2 regions of the Micromonospora sp. WMMA1996 genome follow, and region 1 is predicted to be linked to the other one. Evidence: riboswitches for the same ligand, from Rfam matches in the RefSeq annotation. Region 1 holds a riboswitch; the other holds the start of a gene.

Evidence for each region. A riboswitch is a leader RNA that binds a small molecule or an ion and turns the genes downstream of it on or off. The one in region 1 is predicted to bind thiamine pyrophosphate.
Region 2: it holds a riboswitch for thiamine pyrophosphate, as region 1 does, so the genes downstream of both, COO58_RS21315 (ECF transporter S component) here and COO58_RS27630 (thiamine phosphate synthase) in region 1, are expected to answer to the same signal.

Annotation. Positions count from the first base shown of each region.
Region 1 is NZ_PDHU01000005.1:430,171-434,056, forward strand. Features, by position in the region: gene COO58_RS27625 (endonuclease domain-containing protein) at 587-1,498, opposite strand; TPP riboswitch at 1,618-1,729, shown strand; gene COO58_RS27630 (thiamine phosphate synthase) at 1,724-2,350, shown strand; gene thiO (glycine oxidase ThiO) at 2,344-3,474, shown strand; gene thiS (sulfur carrier protein ThiS) at 3,465-3,665, shown strand; gene COO58_RS27645 (thiazole synthase) at 3,670-3,886, shown strand, end outside.
Region 2 is NZ_PDHU01000003.1:358,373-362,258, reverse strand. Features, by position in the region: partial or broken gene COO58_RS21320 (ABC transporter ATP-binding protein) at 1-1,205, opposite strand, end outside; gene COO58_RS21315 (ECF transporter S component) at 1,317-1,907, opposite strand; TPP riboswitch at 1,981-2,087, opposite strand; gene COO58_RS21310 (alpha/beta fold hydrolase) at 2,165-3,001, shown strand; gene COO58_RS21305 (sugar isomerase domain-containing protein) at 2,998-3,747, shown strand.

The DNA.
Region 1 (3,886 bases):
CGCTCGTTGGCGTGGTGGTCCGCCAGCGAGACGGCGTGGCCGTTCCTCGCGTGGCGGTCCTGGTGCGGGCTGACCTTCCAGCGTGGCAGCCTTCGGCGGCCACCCTCCAGCGTGGCAGCCTTCGGTGGCCACCTTCCAGCACGGCGGCCTGCGCCGTGGCCACCCGCGACGCGTCACCTCTCGTGGCGATCCACCGGCGAGTGCCGCCAGGCAGACACCCATGGTGTTCCACTCAGCGCCAGCGCTCACCGTGAGTGGAACGGCATGGGTGTCAAACGAGCGCTGAGGCACCCATGGTGTTCCACCCACGGCCGGTCCTGGCGGCGGGTGGAACGTTGTGGGTGTCTGCGGGCGGGTCTGACGTCCGTGGCGCCTCAGGTCCGAGGAGTGCGACGACCGCCCGGACGACTTCGACCTGGCCGCCTACCGCGGGGCGGGGGCGTCGGGCGGGGCGGGCCCGGCGGGCGGGGCAGAGCTGACGGGCGGCGGCGGCACGTCGGGCGGAGGCGGGGGCGTCGGGTGGGGCGGCACGTCGGGCGGGCCGAGGGGCGGGGCATTCGGGTGTGGGCGCGTGGGGGACACCGGGTCAGTGCGGCGGTGCGGTGGCGAGGCGTTCGGCGAGTGCCTGGCGGACCAGGGCGACGGTGGCGTCCGGACGGCGCAACACGTCGTCGGCGGTGAACCGGAGCACCACCCAACCGGCCGCGCGGAGCGCGTTCAGGCGCGCCACGTCGCGACGGAAGTGAGCCCGCTCGCGGTGGTGGTCGCCGTCGTACTCGATCGCGAGGCGGAGCGCCGGCCAGGCCAGGTCGACCCGGGCCACGAAGCGCCCGCCCGCGCGTACCTCGTGCTGCGCGACGAGCGGGCCGAGGCCGGCGTCGAGGAGGAGCAGCCGCAGGCGGGTCTCCATCGGGGACTCGCTCGACGGCTCGGCCAGGGCCAGCACCTCGCGCAGCAGCGGAGCGCCCGGCCAGCCCGGTCGGTCGGCGGCGTAGGAGCGCAGGGCGGGCAGCGTCACCACCCGGCGGCGGAGCAGCGCTTCGACGGCGACCAGCGCGTCGGCGCGTGACCCCTGCCGACCAAGGTCGAACGCGGTGCGCAGCGTGGTGGTGACCGGGAGCCCGCCGAACCGGGTCCGATCCCCACCGGGCAACGGGGACCGGGCGACCGACAGACGCGGGTGCGGGCGCAGTCGGGCGGGGCGCGGCAGCAGCACCGTCACCGGCGCGTCCCGGCCCAGCAGGTCCACCCGGAACAGCCAGGCGGCGCTGCGTCCCGCCAGTGCGGCACCCGGCGGCAGGCGCAGCGCCACCGCCTCGCACCACATCCGGTGGTCGTCGGCGCGGTGTCCGTCCCGGTGCACGTACACGTCAGGCAGCAGACGGACCCATGTCGGCCCGCGCAACATCGTCCAGGTCAGCAGCCCTTCGGAGACGGCACGGCTGCCCCGGAACGGCAGGGCGGACAGGCCGCCGGGCACTCGGGCGTGAGCGGGCATCCGCACAGCGTGTCGTGACGCGACGGTCACCGTACGCCCCGATCCGGCGCGCGGCGGGTTCCTGGGAAAAACGTCACCCGGTCTTCCGTCCGGCGGGGGAGGCGTCGTACGGTAGGCCGCAAGTGACCCACGGGAGCCCGGTGTGGACCGGGCTGAGAGGGGGGCTGGGAGCCCCCGACCGTCGAACCTGATCCGGGTAATGCCGGCGCAGGGAGGAGCGTTGCCGTGCCGTCCCTGGGACGACTGCATCTCATCACCGACACCCGGCCGGGGCGTGACCCGCTCGCCGTGCTGCGCGCCGCCCTGCCGGTGGCCCGCGCCGACCTCGTCGTGCAGGTCCGGGTGGAGGACGACGCCACCGACCGGGAGGCGTACGAGCTGGCCCGCCTGGTGGTCGACGCCTGCCGGCCGTACGGGGCGCGGTGCCTGGTCAACGACCGGTTGCACGTGGCGGTGGCGGTGGTCGCTGCCGGGGGCCACGTCGGGGCGGACGACCTGCCGGTGGCCGCCGCGCGTCGGGTGCTCGGCCCGGACGCCGTGCTCGGCGCCACCGCCCGCGAGCCGGGCGGCGCCCGAGCGGCCGTCGCCGCCGGCGCGAGTTACCTGGGCGTCGGCCCGTGCCACGCCACCACCACCAAGTCCGGCCTGCCCACGCCGATCGGCCCGGCGGGGGTACGCGCCGTCGCCGGGGCGGTGGACGTGCCGGTGATCGCCATCGGCGGGGTGACCGCCGCCACCGTGCCGGCGCTGCGGGCCGCCGGGGCGTACGGGGTGGCGGTGGTGGGGGCGGTCAGCGGGGCGGCCGACCCGGCCCGGGCCACCGCCGAGCTGCTCGGTGCGCTGACGTGTTAAGCAGGGGCCCTTCCTCTACCGGAGGCGTTAACAGGGGGCCCTTCCTTACCGACGTGGCGGTGGTGGGTGGCGGGCCGATCGGGTGGGCGATCGCGTGGCGGTGCGCCCAGCGCGGGCTGCGCGTGGTGGTGCACGACGACCGGCCCGGGTCGGGTGCCTCCTCGGTGGCCGCGGGGATGCTCTCGCCGGTCGCCGAGGCGTACTTCGGGGAGCACGAGCTGACCGGGCTGCTGGTCTCGTCCGCCGCCCGCTGGCCCGCGTTCGCCGCGGAGCTGACCGCGGCGAGCGGCGTCGACCTCGGGCATCGCACCGAGGGCACGCTCGTCGTCGGGCTCACCGCCGACGACCTGGCCGAGGCGCGGCGGCTGTGGTCGTACCAACAGGGTCTGGCACTGCCGATCACGCCGCTGCGCCCCTCGGAGCTGCGCGACCGCGAGCCGGCGCTGGCCACCCGGGTGCGCGGCGGCGCCGTGGCGCCCGGCGACCACCAGGTCGACCCGCGCCGGCTGGTCACCGCGTTGCGCGCGGCGGCCGGGCGGGCCGGCGTCGCGCTGCGGCCGGTGCGGGTCGGCGCGCTGTCCGAGGTGGACGCCCGGGTCACCGTGGTCTCGGCGGGCTGCGGCGCGGCGGCGTTGACCGGCCTGCCGGTCCGGCCGGTCAAGGGCCAGGTGCTGCGACTCCGCGCGCCCGCCGGCGGCCCGCCGGGCTTCCGGCACGTGATCCGGGGGTACGCCGACGGCGAGGCGGTCTACCTGGTGCCCCGGGACAGCGGCGAGGTGGTGGTCGGCGCGACCGTCGAGGAGCGCGCGGACACCGAGGTCACCGCCGGAGGCGTGCTGACGCTGCTGCGCGCCGCCGCCGAGCTGGTGCCGGAACTCGTCGAGTACGAGCTGGTGGAGGCCGTCGCCGGGCTGCGCCCCGGTACGCCGGACAACGCCCCGGTCATCGGGCCGCTGCCCGGCCTGCCCGGTGTGGTCGTGGCGACCGGCCACCACCGGCACGGCATCGTGCTCACCCCGGTCACCGCCGACCTGGTCGCCGAGCTGATCGTCACCGGCGAGCCGGGTCCCGCGCTCGCCCCCTTCACCCCGGACCGCTTCGGGAAGGAGCGCACGTGGAACTGATCGTCAACGGCACCGGCCGGACGCTGCCCGAGGGCGTCACCGTCGCCGAGGTGGTCCGCACCGTCACCGACCGGGAGCGCGGGCTCGCGGTCGCGGTGAACGGCGAGGTGGTGCCGCGCGGTGGCTGGTCGGCGAGCGTGCTGCGCGACGGCGACCGGGTCGAGGTCCTCAGCGCCACCCAGGGCGGGTGAGCGGATGTCCACGTTGGAGATCGGCGGGGTCTCGTTTGGCTCCCGGCTCGTCCTCGGCACCGGCGGCGCGGCCAACCTGCACGTGCTGGAGCAGGCGATCCGCGCCTCCGGCACCGAGCTGGTGACACTGGCGCTGCGCCGGGTGGACACCGCGCCCGGCGGGTCGGTCGGGCTGCTGGACCTGGTGGAGCGGTGCGGCGTACGGCTGCTGCCGAACACGG
Region 2 (3,886 bases), on a different contig from region 1:
CGCGCCTCGCCGCCGGAGAGGGTGTACGGATTGGCGCCGGCCAACCGGTCCAGTCGCAGCCGGTGCAGCAGCGCGTCCACGGTGTCGGTGACGTCCGCCTCGGACCGGCCGGTACGGCGTGGGCCGAGCGCCAACTCGTCCCGCACCGTGCCGGTGACGAACTGGTGTTCCGGGTCCTGGAACACCGAACCGATCCGGCGCGCCAGCGCGGGCGCCCGCCAGCGGTGCGGGGGAGTGCGCGCGTCCCGGCCGGCCAGCTCGGCGGAGGCGGTGAGCGCACCGGTGCCGGGGCGCAGCAGGCCGCCGAGGAGCAGCGCCAGCGTGGACTTGCCGGCGCCGTTGGGGCCGAGGACGGCGAGTGCCTCGCCGGCGCGTACCCGAAGGTCGGTGGGGGTCAGCCGGGGCGGCAGGCCGAGCCGGTCGGCGGTGAGCAGCACGTCGCCTGGCTCCGTGCTGGCGTGCCGCGGCGGGACGGTGTGTCCGGGCACCCAGACCCCGGCGGCGGCCAGCGCGTCGCCGTGCGCGGCGAAGACCGCCTCGGGCGGCCCGTCGGCCCGCACCCCGCCGCCGGGTTCCAGCACCACCACGCGGTCGACCAGCGGCAGCGCCTCGGCCACCCGGTGCTCGACCAGGATCAGCGTGGTGTCCGGGTCGAGCGCGTCGGCGACGGCCCGGCGGATCAGGGTGGCGCCGGTCGGGTCGAGGTTGGCGGTCGGCTCGTCCAGCAGCAGCAGGCCGGGGCGGAGCGCGAGCGTGCCGGCCAGGGCGAGGCGTTGCTGCTCGCCCCCGCTGAGGGCGGCGGTGGGACGGTTCCGGTCGTAGGGGAAGCCGACCCGGCGCAGCGCCTCGTCCACCCGGGGCCAGATCTCCTCGGCGGGTACGCCCCGGTTCTCCAACCCGAACGCGACGTCGTCGCCGGAGCGGGCCATCACCAGCTGGGTCTCCGGGTCCTGGAAGACCACGCCGACGCGTTCGCGCGCCTTGCGCGGGTCCAGCCCGTCGATCTCGACGGTGCCCTCCTGCTCGCCGGAGTCCTCCGGAAGCAGCCCGGCCAGCGCCGCCAGCAGCGTGCTCTTGCCGGCCCCCGAGGCGCCGAGCAGCAGGACCCGTTCCCCGCTCTCGACGCGCAGGTCGACGCCGCGCACCGCCCAGGCCCGGCGCCCCCCGTGCCGCCACCCGAACCCGCGGAGAACCACCCCGCTCACCGTCGCACACCCCCTTCCGTTCCGACCCCAGCCTGGTTGATCAAGGAGTTCGCGTCAGGGATATCGCCCGCCGCCGACGCGAACTCCTTGATCAACATGGCGGGAAACCGGTCAGACCAGGGCGCGGTCGCGGCCGGCGGGGAAGCGGTCCAGGACGCCGGTGTTCGCCAGGGCCCGGGTGAGCAGGTGCGCGCCGAGGCCGGCCACGACGGTGGCGCTGACGATCGTGATCAGGGCGTAGGGGATGCGGTAGGAGGTCAGCTCGTAGGCCTTGTTCCAGTAGACGAAGTCGAAGATCGCCGCGCCCAGGCCGGTCAGCGCGCCGGCCAGCACCGCCACCGGCAGCCGGAACGAGCGGTAGCGGAACGCGGCGAACGCCAGCTCGGCGCCGATGCCCTGCATCAGGCCCTGGAGGATCACGATGCTCGCCCACTGGCTGCCCAGCAGCGCGGAGACGATCGCGGCGACGGTCTCGCAGTAGAGCGCCGCGCCCGGCTTGCGGATGATCAGGCCGGCGAGCACCGCCGGGATCAGCCAGACGCCGTAGAGCAGCGCCTGCGCCGGCGGGAAGAACGCGAACGCCGCGTCGGTGGCGCTCCAGAGCAGGCCCCAGGCCCAGAAGACGACGCCGAAGGCGACGGCGATCACCGAAGCGACGACGATGTCGACCGTACGCCAGCGGTTGCTGTCGGTGTGGCTCATGACGGACTCCCAGTTCAGATGAGGAACCAGGAGAAGACGCACGCCGCGCCCGGAACGCCCGGACGGCGGCGCGGCTGGAGGTCGACCGAACTCCCTGCGCTGGCATTACCCAGATCAGGTTCGAGGGTCTGCGGGCCTCGGCCCGCACTCTCAGCGCTGTGCGCTCCCCTGTCGGATGTGAAGTTGTCTCGTCGCAGACGCTAGCACCGTCGCCTGCCCCGGGCCCAGCAGGGCAACTGTCGGCTACGGTGGTGATCATGCGGGTCGAGGCGCGGGGACTGACGTTCGAGGTACGCACCGGCGGCCCCGAGGACGGCGACCCGGTCCTGCTGCTGCACGGCTTCCCGCAGCACTCCGGCGAGTGGGACGCGGTCACGCCCGCGCTGCACGCCGCCGGGCTGCGCACGTACGCGCTGGACCAGCGCGGCTACTCGCCCGGCGCGCGGCCGGCCGCCGTCGAGGCGTACCGGATCCCGGAGCTGGTGGCCGACGCGGCCGGCGTGCTGGACGCGCTCGGGGTGACCCGCGCGCACCTGGTCGGCCACGACTGGGGCGCGATCGTGGCCTGGGGGCTGGCGGCGGCGCACCCGCAGCGGGTGCGGACGCTGACCGCGGTCTCGGTGCCGCACCCGGCGGCGATGGGCCACGCGCTCGCCGCCGACCCCCGGCAGAAGGCGAAGTCCGCCTACATCGCGCTGTTCCGGATGCCGGGCAAGGCGGAGAAGGTGCTGCTGGCGCTGCGCGGCGCCGCGCTGCGGCGGCTGCTCGGCGGGGTGGGGGACGCCGACGCGGTGGCCCGCTACGCCGAGCCGATGCGCGAGCCGGAGGCGCTCACCGCGGCGCTCAACTGGTACCGGGCGATGAGCGGGACGGACATGAAGGCCGTCGGACCGGTGGGCGTGCCGACCACGTACGTCTGGAGCGACCGGGACGTGGCGATCGGCCGGACGGCCGCCGAGGCGTGCGCGGCGCACGTCACCGGGGACTACCGCTTCCTGGTGCTCGACGGCGTCAGCCACTGGATCCCCGACGAGGCGCCCGGCCCGCTGGCCGCCGCGATCCTCGCCCGGTGCACAGGAGCGGAGGAAGCATGACGGTGAGCGCCGAGGACTACCTGGCGGTGGTGACCGAGACGATGGGCCGGGTGGCCGCCGAACAACGGCGGAACGTGGCCGCGGCGGCCGACCTGATCGCCACGGCGCTGCGCGCCGACGCGGTGGTGCACGCCTTCGGCACCGGACACTCCGAGGCGCTCGCCATGGAGATCGCCGGAAGGGCCGGCGGGCTGGTCCCCACCAACCGCATCGCACTGCGTGACCTGGTGCTGCGGGGCGGGGAGCCGGCCGACGTGCTCGGCCCGAAGCTGGAACGTGAGCCGGCCGTGGCGCACCGCCTCTACGAGCTGGCCCCGATCCGGCCGCAGGACGTGTTCGTGCTGGCCTCCAACTCGGGCGTGAACGGGGCGATGGTGGAGTTCGCCGCCATCGTGAAGGAGCGCGGGCACGGGCTGGTGGCGATCACCTCGGCCCAGCACTCGGCCCGGATGACGTCCCGGCACCCGTCCGGCCGCAAGCTCGCCGACTTCGCCGACGTCGTGCTGGACAACGGCGCCCCGTACGGCGACGCGACGCTGCCGCTGCCCGGCGGCGGCGCGGTCGGCGCGGTCTCCTCGATCACCGCGGCGCTGCTGGCCCAGCAGATCGTCGCCGAGGTGGTGGCCCGGCTGCTGGCCGCCGGCGAACGGCCGCCCGTCTACCTTTCCGCCAACATCACCGGCGGCGACGAGCACAATGCGGAGTTGGAGGCACGGTACGAGGGCCGCATCCGCCGCGGAGCGTGAAGCGCGAGGAGTGAGCCGGGGTTGCGAGCCCCGCAGTCGCGAACGAGCTGGCACTGTGAAGCGCGAGGAGTGAGCCGGGGTTGCGAGCCCCGCAGTCGCGAACGAGCTGGCACTGTGAAGCGCGAGGAGTGAGCCGGGG